Regions from separate parts of the Paenarthrobacter sp. NPDC057981 genome, predicted to be linked through region 2. Evidence: riboswitches for the same ligand, from Rfam matches in the RefSeq annotation. Region 2 holds a riboswitch; each other region holds the start of a gene.

Region 1 (4,559 bases), on a different contig from region 2:
TGGGGACGCCGGCGTCGCGAAGTGCCGGGAAGCCGCCGTCGACGTGGACGGCGTTGGCGTAGCCGAGGACTTTCAGTTTCTCGGCAACAGGACGCGAGCCGTTGACCGAACCGCAGAACACCACGATCTTCTGGTCGGTGCCGGTGACGTAGGGGAGGCGGTGCGCAGATTCGGGAGCGAAGTCCTCTTCCACGTGTTCGCGGTTCACCACCACCGCGCCGGGAACTGCGCCGGTGCTGGCACGCCCGCCTTCGCTGCGGACATCGATCAGCAGGACGCCGTCCTGAATCAGGGCGGCCGCTTCCTCTGCGGTGATGAGCTGGGTATCTTCCTGGATTTCGGTGGTCATTGCTGCTCCTTTAGTAGTTGGGTGATTGGCAAGGTCTAGAGTCCCCAAGCTTCGGCGAGCAACTGGTAGGAGTTCTCGCGGTCGGCGGGGTCGTGGGCAATGGTGGTGATGAGCAGTTCCTGGGCTCCGGTGGCACGTTGGAGGGTGCGCAAGCTTTTGGTGACCTGCCCGGGGTCGCCGACGAACCGGGTGTCAAGGCGGTCCTTGATCAGCTCGGCTGCTTCGGCGTCCAAGGTGAACTCAGCGGCGTCGTCCGGTGAGGGGTAAGGGATGGCACCCTGTCCGCTGCGGATGCCGTGGACCCACTGGGCGTATCCACGGCCGATGCGGCGGGCGCTGAATTCGTCGGGCGCAACCAAGACATCTGCCGAGACGATGACATGCGGTTCCTGCAGCGTTTCCGAGGGCTTGAAGTGGGCACGGTATTCGGCGATCGAGTCCAGCACTGTCGCTGGAGCTACGTGGTAGTTGGCTCCGAACGGCAGGCCCAGCTTGCCCGCGAGCCTGGCACTGGGGCCGGCCGTGGACCCGTGGATCCAGAACTGCGGAGACTGGCCCAGGGCGGGAGTGGCCGTGACTTCCTCACCGTGTTTGGTGCGGTATTCCCCGGTGAAGAAGCCGATGATGTCCTGGACGTCGTTCTCGAAGTTGTCTGTGTCGCCCGGGAACCGACCCAGGAGTTCGCTTTGCAGGCGGAACTTGCGGGGAAGGACTGCGCCGAAAATTGGGCGGGCGGCGGGGACGACGAGACCGTCCACTACGCGCTCCGCCGACTGGTCCGCAGCGGGAGCCGGCTGGCCCGGCGCCGGTTCGCTCGGAGACTTGGGCGGGCCGGAACGGCCAAAACCCAGGTCCAGGCGGTCCGGGAACACCGACGCCAGGGTCCCGATGCTCTCCGCGATCTGCAACGGCCGGTAGTTGCCCAAAAGCGTGGCCGCCGTACCTACCCTGATCGTCTTTGTTGCCGCAGCCACGAGCCCGGCCAGCACATGCGGCGCGGAACCGGCGACGCCGTCATTGAGGTGGTGCTCGGCCAGCCAGTAGCGGGAGTATCCCGCGGCTTCGGCTGCGACGGACAGGGCAACGGTGCTGCGCAGGGCGTCGCCGGAGCTCTGGTTGGCTGACACCGGGCTGAGGTCAAGAACTGACAAGGGGATAACGGAAGGCTTCGGCATGTCACGACACTACGGAGCGGAAGGGGCGCACCAAAGCCCGTTTGTCACCCGGCTCAACTGGACTCAACGCGGCTCAACCCGGCGCAATGGAAGGTCATACGGGCCCGCAGATCCACCGAAAAATGACGAACTTGGCAGCCGCTTGACGCGCTGTTTCCCGCGTTGACGCTTCAAGTCAGGGGCGTTTGTACATTCCTTGGAGCTGCTCCTAGATTCAATTCCAGGTCAAGAGTCAGCGCGCCAAGGACCGGCTCGCGCTGCGGCAACCCTCAGGCATTAAGTGGCGGGGTGCTCCGGAAACAGACCTGGCCGCGACTGCGGCAAGTGAATGTCAACCCGGCCGCGCTGCGGCCTGTGAAAGAGAGAAACATGCCTTCCAAACCTGATTTCCGTTCGCGTGTTGTTGCTTTGGAGCTCGACGGCGATGGAGCCCACCCGGCTGCGTGGCGAAAGGCCCTCCATGATCCGCAGGCACTGTTGGGGGGCCAGCGGATCCGTGAGACTGTCCAGGCAGCAGACATCGCGGGTTTCCATCTGGCAACGTTCAAGGACAGCCGTGTGGTGGATGACGGCACCTCCGGGGTTCCTACCCGTATCGACGCCGTCCAACGCGCAGCTTTCGCCGCACCGATCACCCGCTCCCTGGGGCTGGTTCCGGAAGTGGGAACGCTCTTCACCGAGCCGTTCCACGTCGCCACCCAGCTCGCCAGCCTGGACTACTCTTCCCAGGGACGCGCCGGCTGGTTGGTAAATGCGGACAATTTCGTGGAGGAGGCCCGTTCCGTGGGTCGCGCGCCGCTGTCCCGGGAAGAAACAGCAAGCGAGGCAGCGGACGTGGTCCAGGCCAACCGCAGGCTCTGGGACTCCTGGGAGGACGACGCCGTCATCCGCGACGTTGCCACAGGCCGCTACCTGGACCGCGACAAACTGCACTACGCCAACTTCGAAGGGGAGCGGTTCTCCGTAAAGGGTCCGTCCATCATCCCGCGCCCGCTTCAGGGCCAGCTGGTGGTGTTCGCCCCCACGGAACTGATTCCCGCCGTCGAAGCCGACGTAGCCTTGGTCTCCGCGGACTCCTCCGACGAGCTCGCGCAGGCAGCCCAGGCGGCAACAGCCTCAGGGGCGCAGCGGACGTTGGTCGAGCTCGACGTCGTGCTGGACGCCCGCGGGCAAAGGGCCGCCGAGCGGCTGGCCGAGTTGGATGCCCACGAGCAATGGGTGGGCGGCGCACGCTACGTGGGAGATGCCCGGGGGCTCGTGGAACTCCTCACCGCCCTCTTCGCAGCCACGGACGGCGTTCGCCTGAGGCCGGCCGTCCTCGACATCGATCTGCCGGAACTGGCGTACAAGGTGTTGCCTGGACTGCACGAGTCAGGGCTTGTGACGCCCCCAACGCCGGGCACCACGCTGCGCGAGACCCTCCACCTTCCACGCCCAGTCAACCGCTACGCCGCGGCCTGAAACGCCCGCCAAGAAGCCAGAGAGAGCATCAGATGACCAATCACCACCGCATTGCAGGCAACGGGCAGATCCAGTTCGGAGTCTTCTTCCAGGGCGTCAACCACACCACGGTCTGGAAAGACGAAGCCAGTGGCTCGCAGACCGATTTCGAATCCTTCCGCCGCGTGGCCCAGACCGCCGAACGTGGCCTGTTCACCGCGTTTTTCCTTGGCGAGGGCCTCCGCCTCCGCGAACACCTGGGGAAGATCCACGATCTCGACGTCGCCGGCCGCCCTGACGCGCAGACGGCGTTGGCCGCGCTCGCCGCCATCACCACCAATATCGGCCTGGTGGCTACCCAGAACACCACCTACAACGACCCCGCGGACCTTGCCCACCGCCTCGCCAGCCTGGACCTGTTGTCGGGCGGCCGGGCCGCGTGGAACATCGTCACGACGGACAACGCATGGACCGGAGCCAACTTCAGGCGCGGCGGGTTCCTCAAGCACGAGGACCGCTACGTCCGGGCCGAAGCGTTCGTCCAGACGGCAAAGGCCATTTGGGATTCCTGGGCTGACGGCGCAATCGCCGGGTCCCGGAACGAGCCCCGCTGGCTCCGAGAGGACAGCATCACCCCGGTACAGCGCAAGGACCAGAGCTTCGACGTCGAGATCACTGGCCGCCTTCCGCGTTCCAGCCAACACCACCCCGTCTTGTTCCAGGCAGGCGATTCTCCGGATGGCCGCGACTTCGCGGTCCGGAACGCCGACGTCATCTTCTCCGCCCACCCCGAGCTGGAGGACGCGAAGAAGTTCCGCGAAGACATCGTGGCCAGGACCCTCAAAGCAGGTCGCCCGGCCGATGACGTGAAGATCTTCCCCGGCCAGGAGTTCATCCTGGGTGCCACAGCTGCCGAGGCCGAGGAAAAGCACCAGTGGGTCCGTTCGCAGCAGGTCGGCCCGGAAACCGCGATCGCCTACCTTGAGCAGTTCTGGGGCCGGACCCTCACCGAGTATGACCCGGACGGGCCGCTCCCGGATGTTGACCCCGTGGTCGACGTCACCAATCCCACGCGCGGCAACGCCTTCCACGGCAAGAGCGCCAAGGAACTCGCCGCCCAATGGCGTGCGGAAGCCGAACAGAAGGGCCTGTCCATACGGCAGTTTGTGGCTGCCCGCTCCCGCCTGAACGGCCGTGGACTGGTGGGCTCCTACGACGACGTCGCGGACAAGCTCGCCGAGTACGCCCACACAGGAGCCGTGGATGGCTTCAACATCACCCCTTGGATTGTTCCCTCCGGCCTGGACGACATCGTGAACGAGCTTGTCCCAAGGCTCCAGGACCGCGGCGTTTACCGCACGGAATACGAAGGCAGCAACCTCCGCGAAAACCTCGGCCTCCGCGAGCCCTTCACCCGTCGCGGATCACTCACCAGCACCCAACCCACTGAAAGCGAAAACGTCGCATGAGACTCCCCAAACCTTCCGCAGCCCGCAGCGGAAAGAAGCCCGCCGCCGTCGTCAGCGTCCTGGGAGCCGTTGCGCTCCTGGCCTCCGCGTGCGGTGGAGGGGCCGACGCCGGTGCGCAGCAAAGCG
Region 2 (4,559 bases):
AACCCAGCGCCCTTCGTCAACAACGTAGTCCCAGCCCAAGCCGTTGCGCTTGAGTTCCTGGATGCCGGCGAGCAACCTGGTGGCGTCCTCCAACCGGGAGCCGACTCCGAAGCTTGCCCGCAGGGATCCCGACGGCAGACCCAGGCGCTTGAGCAAAGGGTGCGCGCAGAAACGGCCATCGCGGAGGCCTACTCCGTGCTCGGCGGCCAGATACGCGGCGACCAGCCCTGCGTCGAATCCTTCGACGGAGAAGTTGACCACGCCGATGGTGTCCTCGGAGTCGCTGAAGATCCGGTGGACCGTTACGCCGTCGATGGCTTCCAGGCCCTCAACGAGGTAGCTGCGGATGCCGGCTTCGTGAGCGTGCCAGGCGTCCTCGTCCAAGCCAGCGAGGACCTGGGTGGCTCGGGCGAGCGTCGCAGCTCCGAGAACGTTGGGGGAGCCGCCTTCGTGCCGGGCCGGACCCGTGGCCCAGCTGACCGAATCCAGGCGGGCCTCACGGACAGCGCCGCCACCTGCCAGGTGCGGGACGCCGGCGTCGAGCCAGTCCGGGCGACCAACAACGACTCCTGCACCGAACGGCGCGTAGAGCTTATGTCCGGAGAACACGATGTAGTCCACGTCCGCCTCAGCGATGTTGACGCGGCGGTGTGGGGCCAACTGGGCAGCATCCACGACGATCCTCGCACCGTACTGGTGCGCCAGGGAGGCCAGCCGGGCAATCGGCAGGATCTCACCGGTGACGTTCGAGGCACCGGTTACTGCGAGCAGGCTGATACCGCCCTGGGCCAGTTCGGCTTCAATCTTGTCTACGGTGCCGGCCAGGGTGGACTCCGCAACGACGCTGCGGTGCGGGACTCCCTGCCAGGGCAGGAGGTTCGCGTGATGCTCAATGTCCAAGTACAGGACCTCGCCAGCGAACTGGCCATTGACGTGGGGCAGGCAGCCAGCCAACAGATTCAGCGAGTCCGTGGTGTTCCGGGTGAAGATCACGGAGTCATCGTCACGTCCACCGACGAACTCACGGACGATGTTCCGTGAGTTTTCGTAGACCGACGTGCTGATTTGCGAAGCGAATCCAGCCCCGCGGTGAACGCTCGCGTAGTAGGGCAGGACCTCGTTGAGGTAGGCGGAAACAATCGTCAGTGCCGGAGCCGACGCACCATAGTCAAGGTTGGCGTAGCGGACGTGGCCACCTTGGATCAAGGGAGCCTGCAGTTCCGCGCCGGTGACGGCGGCGAGCGGACGGGCTGCGGCAGCAGTGGGGGACTCGTCGATGAAGGAAGAAATGATGTTTGAGTTGAACGTGGCAGTGCTCATGGGACCTCACTCAAGAGGGACCCCCTCAGGGGATCCGCGCTTGCCGCATCCGTTCCGGACCGGCCGGGTCGTCACCCGGGGCACCCCACCGCGAATGGAGGGTTGCCGGCCAGCTAACCGGGGTTTAGCGCTGGCACTCGTGACCTGTAAAAAAGGCTAAGGCACGTCCGTGGAAGGGTCCAAAGCCTCGGAGTTTTGTTAAGCCGTTTGTTACGTGGGATTGAAAATCGTGGGTTCCTGCGAATAAAAAGCGGCGGCTGCCCCAAAACCGGGGCAACCGCCGTCGAATATTCGATACACGCAAAGGTGGCAGGAGTCAGGCCGGAGGCTGAAGGAGGTCGTCCAATCCGGGGTTGAGTCGCTTCAGGACTTCTGAATGCAGAATGGAGTTTGTGGCAAGGGCGTTGCCGCCGAACGGGCCGTCTTCCCCTTCAAGGGAGGTAAAGCGTCCCCCGGCCTCGGTGACGATGGGAACAAGAGCGGCCATGTCGTAAAGATTCAATTCGGGCTCGCAGGCGATGTCCACAGCTCCTTCGGCCACCATGCAATAGGACCAGAAGTCACCATAGGCGCGGGTGCGCCAGAGGTCCTCGGAGAGCCCCAGGAACTCGTCCAGGTTTCCACGTTCTTTCCAGCCGGAGAGGCTGGAGTAGGACATGGAGGCATCGGCGAGGCGGGAAACGTTGGAGACCTTCAGGCGGGTTGCCGATGCCAGGGACCGGCCCATGTAGGCGCCCATGTCCTTGGCTGCCCACCAGCGCTTGCCCAGGGCGGGAGCGCTGACCACGCCTACAACGGGTTCGCCTTCGTCCACCAGCGCAATCAGCGTTGCCCACACTGGAACACCCCGGACAAAGTTCTTTGTGCCATCGATGGGGTCGATGATCCAACGTCGCGAGCCGTGACCGCTGCTGCCGAATTCTTCGCCAAGGACCGCATCACGGGGACGCGAGCGCGACAACTGACCGCGGATGGCTTCCTCAGCGGCCTTGTCCGCATCGGTGACAGGTGTGAGGTCGGGCTTGGTTTCGATCTGCAGGTCCAGGGCCTTGAAGCGATCCATGGTCTGGGCGTCGACGGAATCGGCCAGGACGTGGGCAAGGCGCAGGTCGTCGTTGTAGGTGGAAGCGGGTTGGGTCATGCCACCAAACTATCCTGAAACGCGCGCGGCGGTGGGGAGGTCAGGGCATGACTGTCAGTTAACTGTGCCCAGTTCCTTGGCTTCCTTGGCTTCCAGGCGGGGATCCGCGCCCAGGAGGCGTCGCAGGGACGCAAGGCGTGCCACACCGGATGGTCCCGCATGGCCATCGTTGACCCACGCATCCAATCCGCAGTTCACAGCGGTAGCGTCATGCTTGCAGCCGCGGTCGCACGTCTCTGTTCCAGGCTCGAGATCCGGGAAGGAGTGCAATATCCGGTCAGGATCCACGTGGGCCAGGCCGAACGAACGGATGCCCGGGGTGTCAATGATCCAACTTCCGGACGGTGCATCGGCCAATTTGAGGGCCAAGGCTGACGAGGACGTGTGCCGGCCCCGGCCGGTCACTGCGTTCACGCCGCCGGTGGCACGTTCAGCTCCGGTCAGGGCGTTGACCATGGTGGACTTACCCACGCCGGAGTGGCCCAGCATGACGGTGACTTTCCCACCCAGATAGGACCGGAGTTGGGACACCGCATCCCGGTCCAACCGCGCTGACAAGCCGTCATCGGAGCGTGCATCGATGCCGCTCGCTTCAGAATCGGCGGTGCGGCTGATGATCACGGGAAAATCGAGGCTGAGGTAGTTCGCCAGCAACTCAGTGGGATCTTTGACGTCGGCCTTGGTGATCAGCAGCAGGGGCTCAATGCCGGCGTCGTACGCCGCCACGAGGGCGCGGTCGATGAATCCGGTGCGTGGTTCCGGATTGGCTGCTGCAACAACCACCACCAGTTGGTCGGCGTTGGCGACCACTACGCGTTCAATCGGATCTGTGTCGTCCGCGCTGCGGCGAAGCAGCGTCCTGCGTTCCTCCACCCGGACCAGGCGTGCCAGTGTGTCGGGTGACCCGGAGACGTCGCCTACCAATGCCACGAAGTCGCCCGGAACAACAGGGTTCCGCCGAAGCTCGCGGGCGCGGGCTGCGATGACGACGCGCTCGTTGGGAGTGTCCTCATCCACGATCGCCCGGTAGCGTCCGCGGTCAACGGTGATGATGCGTCCGATGACGGCGTCGTCGTGGCTCGGGCGGTCCTTTGTCCTGGGCCTGGTTCCCTTTTTGTTTGGCCGGATCCGGACGTCGGATTCATCCCATGAACGTGCGTCGCGCCCCATGGTCAGTTGCTGTCCCCGTCCGGGGTGGCGGATTCGAGCATCCGCGTCCACATGTCCGGGAACTCGGGCATGGTTTTGGACGTGGTGGCTATGTCCTCCACCTGAACGCCTTCGACGGCGAGTCCGAGGATCGCCCCGGCAGTGGCCATGCGGTGATCGGCGTAGCTGTGGACCACCCCGCCATGAAGGGCCGCGGGACGGATTACCAAGCCATCAGCGGTCTCTTCGGCGTCGCCGCCAAGCCGGTTGATCTCGGCAACCAACGCCGCGAGGCGATCAGTTTCGTGTCCGCGCAAGTGGGCGATGCCCGTCAGCCGGGAAGGGCCGTCTGCAAGTGCGCACAAAGCGGCGACCGTGGGTGCAAGTTCGCTGGTTTCGTCGAAGTCGGCGCCATGGATGGATGCTCCGCCGGTCACGGTCAACGTTCCCTCGTGAAGGCTCACCGTGGCCCCCATTGCTGCCAGGATGGTGCGCCACATGTCGCCCACTTGGGTGGTGCCGGCGGGCCAGTTCGGGATCCGGACTGTGCCGCGCGTGGCCAGGGCTGCCGCCAGGAACGGCCCTGCATTGGACAGGTCCTGCTCGATCCGCCGGTCGAAAGCGTTGATGGTGCCAGGAGCTACGCGCCAGTGGTTCGGCACCGAATCATCAACAGTAACCCCGACGCTCCGGAGGACCTCAACGGTCATGGTGATGTGGTCGAGGCTGGGAACGGGTTTGCCTACGTGCTCCAGGTGGAGGCCCTCAGTAAAGCGCGCGCCCACCAAAAGCAAGGCCGAAACAAACTGGGAGGAAGCGCTGGCATCGATGACGAGGTGCCCGCCGCGCACCTCGCCGGTGCCTTCCACCGTGAAGGGAAGGGCCGACGGCGTCCTGCCGCCTTCCGCTGCCACCGGTACTCCCAAAGCCATCAGTGCCTCGATGATGG
Region 3 (4,559 bases), on a different contig from region 2:
ACCGACACTTCCGGCCGGACATCCTCCAACCATCCCCCACTCAACAGGCCGCGGACAGCGGCCGCCGAGTCGCCCTGCCCGTCCACTGCCTTGGCCGCCTGGATGGCCGGCGAAAAGGGACTGAGGTTCCCGCCGCCGTCGTACCTTGCGATGATCTCCAGCGAAAGTGAAAGCGCGACGTCGGCCAACCGGGCCAGGTGCCGCAGACGCACCAAGGCGAGGGTACCGGCACCAATGGAGAACGCGTTGGCGCTCACCAGGGCCAGGGCCTCACCGGCAGCGGGCTGGAGGGGTTGAAGGCCTGCGGCGGCGAGCGCTTTGGCGCCAGGAACCAGCAAGCCGGAGGCGTCGAACGCTTCGCCTTCGCCCAAGGCAACAGCGGCGACGGCGGCCAGCTGCGTCAGGTCGGATGAGCCCACCGAGCCTTCGCCAGGGATGGCGGGAAAGACGCCGCGGTTGAGTAACTCGGCGTAGAACGCGGCGGTCTCTGGTCGGACGCCTGAGCCGCCCCTGCTGAAGCCGATCAGGCGGGCGAGGATCACCGACCGGGCGGCAGCCCGGTCCAAGTACGGGCCAACCCCACTGTTGTGATACCGGACCACCTGGACTTGGTACGCCAGGAGCGACTTCTCCTCCACAGCGGTGTCGCGGCCGGATCCGAGCAGAGTGTTAAGGCCGTAAACCCGTTGGCCGGAGGCGGCAGTCTTTTCCACGACTTCGCGGGATTGTCGGAGCAAATTCAACGCATCTTGGTTGAGTTCCACATGAAACGTGGGGTCAGCGGCCACCTTCGCGGCGATGAGCGCGGAAACCGGGCCGGTTCCGATGCTGAAGGTCCCCACTAGAAATCCAAGAGATTCTGCCGGAAACCGCCGTTGCCGTAGCTCGTCCTCAACAGGCCGCGGCGCCGCAGTTCAGGCGTGAGCTTGTCCAGAACGCCATGCACAGTCACGGGATCCACGAAGCCGGAGAACAGAAACCCGTCTCCGCCCACAGCCGAGCCTGTTTCCTCGAGGTAGTCGGCAATCTCTCCCACTGTGCCGATGATCGAGTCTCCCGCACCACCACTGCGTGCCTGCAGGATTTCGCGCAATGTGGATCCGGGAGGGGCGGCCTTGGCGAAATGTTCCAGGGTTCCCTGGTTGCTGTTGGTGCTGAGCTCGGGGAGGGGCTGATCCAGGTCGAACTGCTTGAAGTCGATCACTGAGAGGTAGGAGATGGAGTTTAGCTGGCTGTCTATGTCGCGCTGGGTCAGCTCCCGACGCTGGGCCCGCAGCTCCTCTGCCTCCGCAGTGGAACCCACCACGGTGGGCTTCAGCACAAAAAGTACCTTCACGTCGTCGGGGTTCCTCCCGGCCTTCGCGGCCTCGGCGCGGATGGAATCGCGGTAGGACTTCATACCGTCAACCCCGCGGGCCAAGGCAATGGCAACATCCGCGTGGCCGCCGGCGAACGCCTTGCCTCGTGGCGAAGCACCAGCCTGAACCAGGACAGGTTCCTCGGGCAAAGGCGCTGTGTTCAACGGACCCCGGACTTTGAAGAACTCTCCTTGATGGTTGATGGGGTGCACTTTGCCGTGGTCGGCAAAGACGCCGGCTTCCACGTCCTCGAGCACGGCGCCAGGTTCCCAACTCCGCCACAGCCGCCTGACGACGTCGACGAATTCCTCCGCCTTCTCATACCGGAGGTCGTGTTCGATCTGCTGGTCCAGGCCGTAGTTCTGTGCCGCGAGGTCGCTGCCGGACGTGACTACGTTCCAGCCGAGCTGCCCCTCCGAAAAATGCTGCAACGTTGCCAGCAGCCGGGCCGCGGTGAAGGGCGGGTAAAAGGAAGCGCTGACGGTCGGCACAATCCCGAGGTGTTCGGTGGCGGAGAGCAAGTAGGGCACCAATGCCAGGGGATCGTGCTTTGGAGCAAAGGAGGCATGGGCCAGGGAAACCTCGGCTGTGCCACCGTAGGTGTCGGGCACCGTCAGGGAATCCTCGATGATGAACAGGTCCAGCCCGGATCGCTCAAAGGCCCGGACAGCCTCCTGGTAGAGGGCGGGTTTCTTCCAGTCATAGCCCAAGCTGTAGCCAGGAGTCCCCCAACCCTGCACCCCGAATCCGTGGCCCACGAACCATCCAAAATGAAGCATGGGCTTGAGTGTAGAACTGCTCTGTCCGCTCACCGCGACCTGATTTCACACGAAGTTACAGGGGGTCGTACTGCGTCAATTATGCTCCCGGGAGGTCACATTTGGGGCCTGTCTGCAGCGGCCCGCCCAGGGACCGATTACGCAACATGACGACGGCGGCGCTGTCCCCAAATGCGGCGACGGCGCCTTGGATGTTACGTTTTTCTTGAGTAATGAGCACCAGCGTTAAGCCCTGACTTGCTGGTCGGCAACCCTCTCCCGCGGCGGGGTGCCTCAGGTGACTACTCGGCGTATTCGACACTTCGAACTGCAAGCGTGACTGAGGAGCACCACGAATGCCTGAACCCACTGAAGAAAAACTCGCTTATCGCCTGATCACTGGTCCCGACACCCGTGAATTCTGCGAGCGCATCAGCAATGCCCTAGCAGAGGGCTACGTCCTGCACGGCAATCCAGCAGCCACCTTCAACGGCACCGACGTGATTGTCGCCCAGGCCGTGATCCTGCCTGCCGCCGTCGCCAGTTCCGACGCCGCAGTGGCGAGCGCCGTGGACGAGTTGGAGAACTACGAAGAAGCATTCGAGGGCCACGCATGAGCTACGCAGGTGACCTGACCCCGCACGACGCGTGGGCCAAACTTGAACAAGGCGCCATCCTGGTGGACGTCCGTACTGAGGGTGAATGGGCCCACATCGGCATCCCCGACACCAAGGCCACCGAGAACGATCCCCTGTTCATCCAGTGGAACCTCGCCGGTGGCATCCCGAACTCCCGTTTCATCGAGGAGCTGCAGCAGCAGGCTCCCGAAGCCGACGGCGTGGAGCTGGTGTTCCTCTGCCGCTCGGGCCAGCGCTCAATCGCCGCCGCCATCGCCGCCACGCAGGCCGGATTCACCGCCTACAACGTGCTGGAAGGCTTTGAGGGTGAGCCGGACCGTTATGGCGAACGTACTGTAAACGGCTGGAAGAACCGCGGCCTGCCTACCAACTTGGGGAACGACTAAAAGTGACATTCAATCCTGACGCCGCCGGCTGGAGCCCTGACACCCAGGCCGTCCGCGGTGGACTTGACCGTACCAACTTCCAGGAGACCGCCGAACCGGTTTTCCTCAACTCCGGCTTCGTGTACGAATCCGCTGCCGCTGCGGAGCGCGCCTTCACCGGCGAGGACGAACGCTTCGTCTACTCCCGCTACGGCAACCCGAGCGTGGCCACCTTCCAGGAGCGCCTCCGTCTGCTTGAAGGAACCGAGGCATGCTTTGCGACGGCGTCCGGCATGTCCGCTGTGTTCACCGCCTTGGGTGCCCTGCTGGCTGCCGGCGACCGCGTGGTTGCCGCCCGTTCCCTCTTTGGTTCGTGCTTCGTGATCCTTAACGAAATCCTGCCGCGCTGGGGCGTGGAGACCGTCTTTGTCGACGGACCGGACCTGGAGCAGTGGCGCGAGGCCCTCTCCGAGCCGACCACCGCCGTCTTCTTCGAATCCCCGTCCAACCCGATGCAGGAGATCGTCGACATCGCGGCCGTCAGCGAACTGGCGCATGCCGCCGGGGCGACCGTCGTCGTCGACAATGTCTTTGCCACTCCCCTGCTGCAGCGCTGCGGTGACCTGGGCGCCGACGTCATTGTCTACTCGGGCACCAAGCACATCGATGGCCAGGGACGCGTCATGGGTGGCGCCATCCTGGGCACCAAGGAATTCATCGACGGCCCGGTCAAGCAGCTCATGCGCCACACCGGCCCCTCGCTGTCCTCGTTCAACGCCTGGGTGCTCACCAAGGGCCTTGAGACCATCGGGCTGCGCGTGAACCACAGCTCGGCATCGGCCTTGAAGATCGCCGAATGGCTCGAACAGCAGCCTGCCATCAGCTGGGTCAAGTACCCGCTGCTGAAGTCACACCCCCAGTATGAGCTGGCCACCAAGCAGATGAAGGCCGGCGGGACCGTGCTGACCTTCGAGCTCTCGCCGTCCGGCGGCCGTACTGCCAAGGAATCCGCGTTCGCACTGCTCGATGGCCTGCGCGTCATCGACATCTCCAACAACCTGGGCGACTCCAAATCCCTCATCACCCACCCGGCCACCACCACGCACCGGGCCATGGGTCCGGAGGGTCGTGCGGCCATCGGATTGTCCGACGGCGTGGTCCGTTTGTCTGTGGGCCTCGAGGACGTGGACGACCTCATCCTGGATCTGGAGAAGGCCCTCAAACAGGTCTAACCTTGCTGGCATGAGGCATCCATACCGCCGGGCGGGGGCTGTCATCGTTGCGGGTTCGGTGGTGTGGTTGGCCGGCATTTCGCCAGGTTCGCGCGTGTACCTCATGCGCGAACCGGCTGAGCGCCTGGACGTGCTGATCAACAGCGAGCGCGGATGGGTCATCGGCCATCATTTGGCCGCTGCGGGAACGGCCGCGGTGCCACTCGGC

Evidence for each region. Region 2 has a riboswitch for S-adenosylmethionine ahead of ACFVSI_RS10140 (aminotransferase class V-fold PLP-dependent enzyme). Riboswitches for the same ligand answer to the same signal wherever they lie in the genome.
Region 1: it holds a riboswitch for S-adenosylmethionine, as region 2 does, so the genes downstream of both, ACFVSI_RS04915 (LLM class flavin-dependent oxidoreductase) here and ACFVSI_RS10140 (aminotransferase class V-fold PLP-dependent enzyme) in region 2, are expected to answer to the same signal.
Region 3: it holds a riboswitch for S-adenosylmethionine, as region 2 does, so the genes downstream of both, ACFVSI_RS05845 (DUF1737 domain-containing protein) here and ACFVSI_RS10140 (aminotransferase class V-fold PLP-dependent enzyme) in region 2, are expected to answer to the same signal.

Annotation. Positions count from the first base shown of each region.
Region 1 covers NZ_JBHVQI010000003.1:45,319-49,877, reverse strand. Annotated here, with positions in the region: gene ACFVSI_RS04925 (rhodanese-like domain-containing protein) at 1-349, opposite strand, end outside; gene ACFVSI_RS04920 (LLM class flavin-dependent oxidoreductase) at 385-1,524, opposite strand; SAM riboswitch class IV at 1,748-1,857, shown strand; gene ACFVSI_RS04915 (LLM class flavin-dependent oxidoreductase) at 1,894-2,985, shown strand; gene ACFVSI_RS04910 (NtaA/DmoA family FMN-dependent monooxygenase) at 3,018-4,433, shown strand; gene ACFVSI_RS04905 (ABC transporter substrate-binding protein) at 4,430-4,559, shown strand, end outside.
Region 2 covers NZ_JBHVQI010000008.1:101,281-105,839, forward strand. Annotated here, with positions in the region: gene ACFVSI_RS10140 (aminotransferase class V-fold PLP-dependent enzyme) at 1-1,320, opposite strand, end outside; SAM riboswitch class IV at 1,352-1,465, opposite strand; gene hisN (histidinol-phosphatase) at 1,637-2,461, opposite strand; gene ACFVSI_RS10150 (ribosome small subunit-dependent GTPase A) at 2,516-3,631, opposite strand; gene aroA (3-phosphoshikimate 1-carboxyvinyltransferase) at 3,634-4,559, opposite strand, start outside.
Region 3 covers NZ_JBHVQI010000003.1:235,204-239,762, forward strand. Annotated here, with positions in the region: gene ACFVSI_RS05835 (aromatic amino acid ammonia-lyase) at 1-842, opposite strand, end outside; gene ACFVSI_RS05840 (NtaA/DmoA family FMN-dependent monooxygenase) at 842-2,170, opposite strand; SAM riboswitch class IV at 2,346-2,459, shown strand; gene ACFVSI_RS05845 (DUF1737 domain-containing protein) at 2,473-2,733, shown strand; gene ACFVSI_RS05850 (rhodanese-like domain-containing protein) at 2,730-3,140, shown strand; gene ACFVSI_RS05855 (O-succinylhomoserine sulfhydrylase) at 3,143-4,351, shown strand; gene ACFVSI_RS05860 (hypothetical protein) at 4,362-4,559, shown strand, end outside.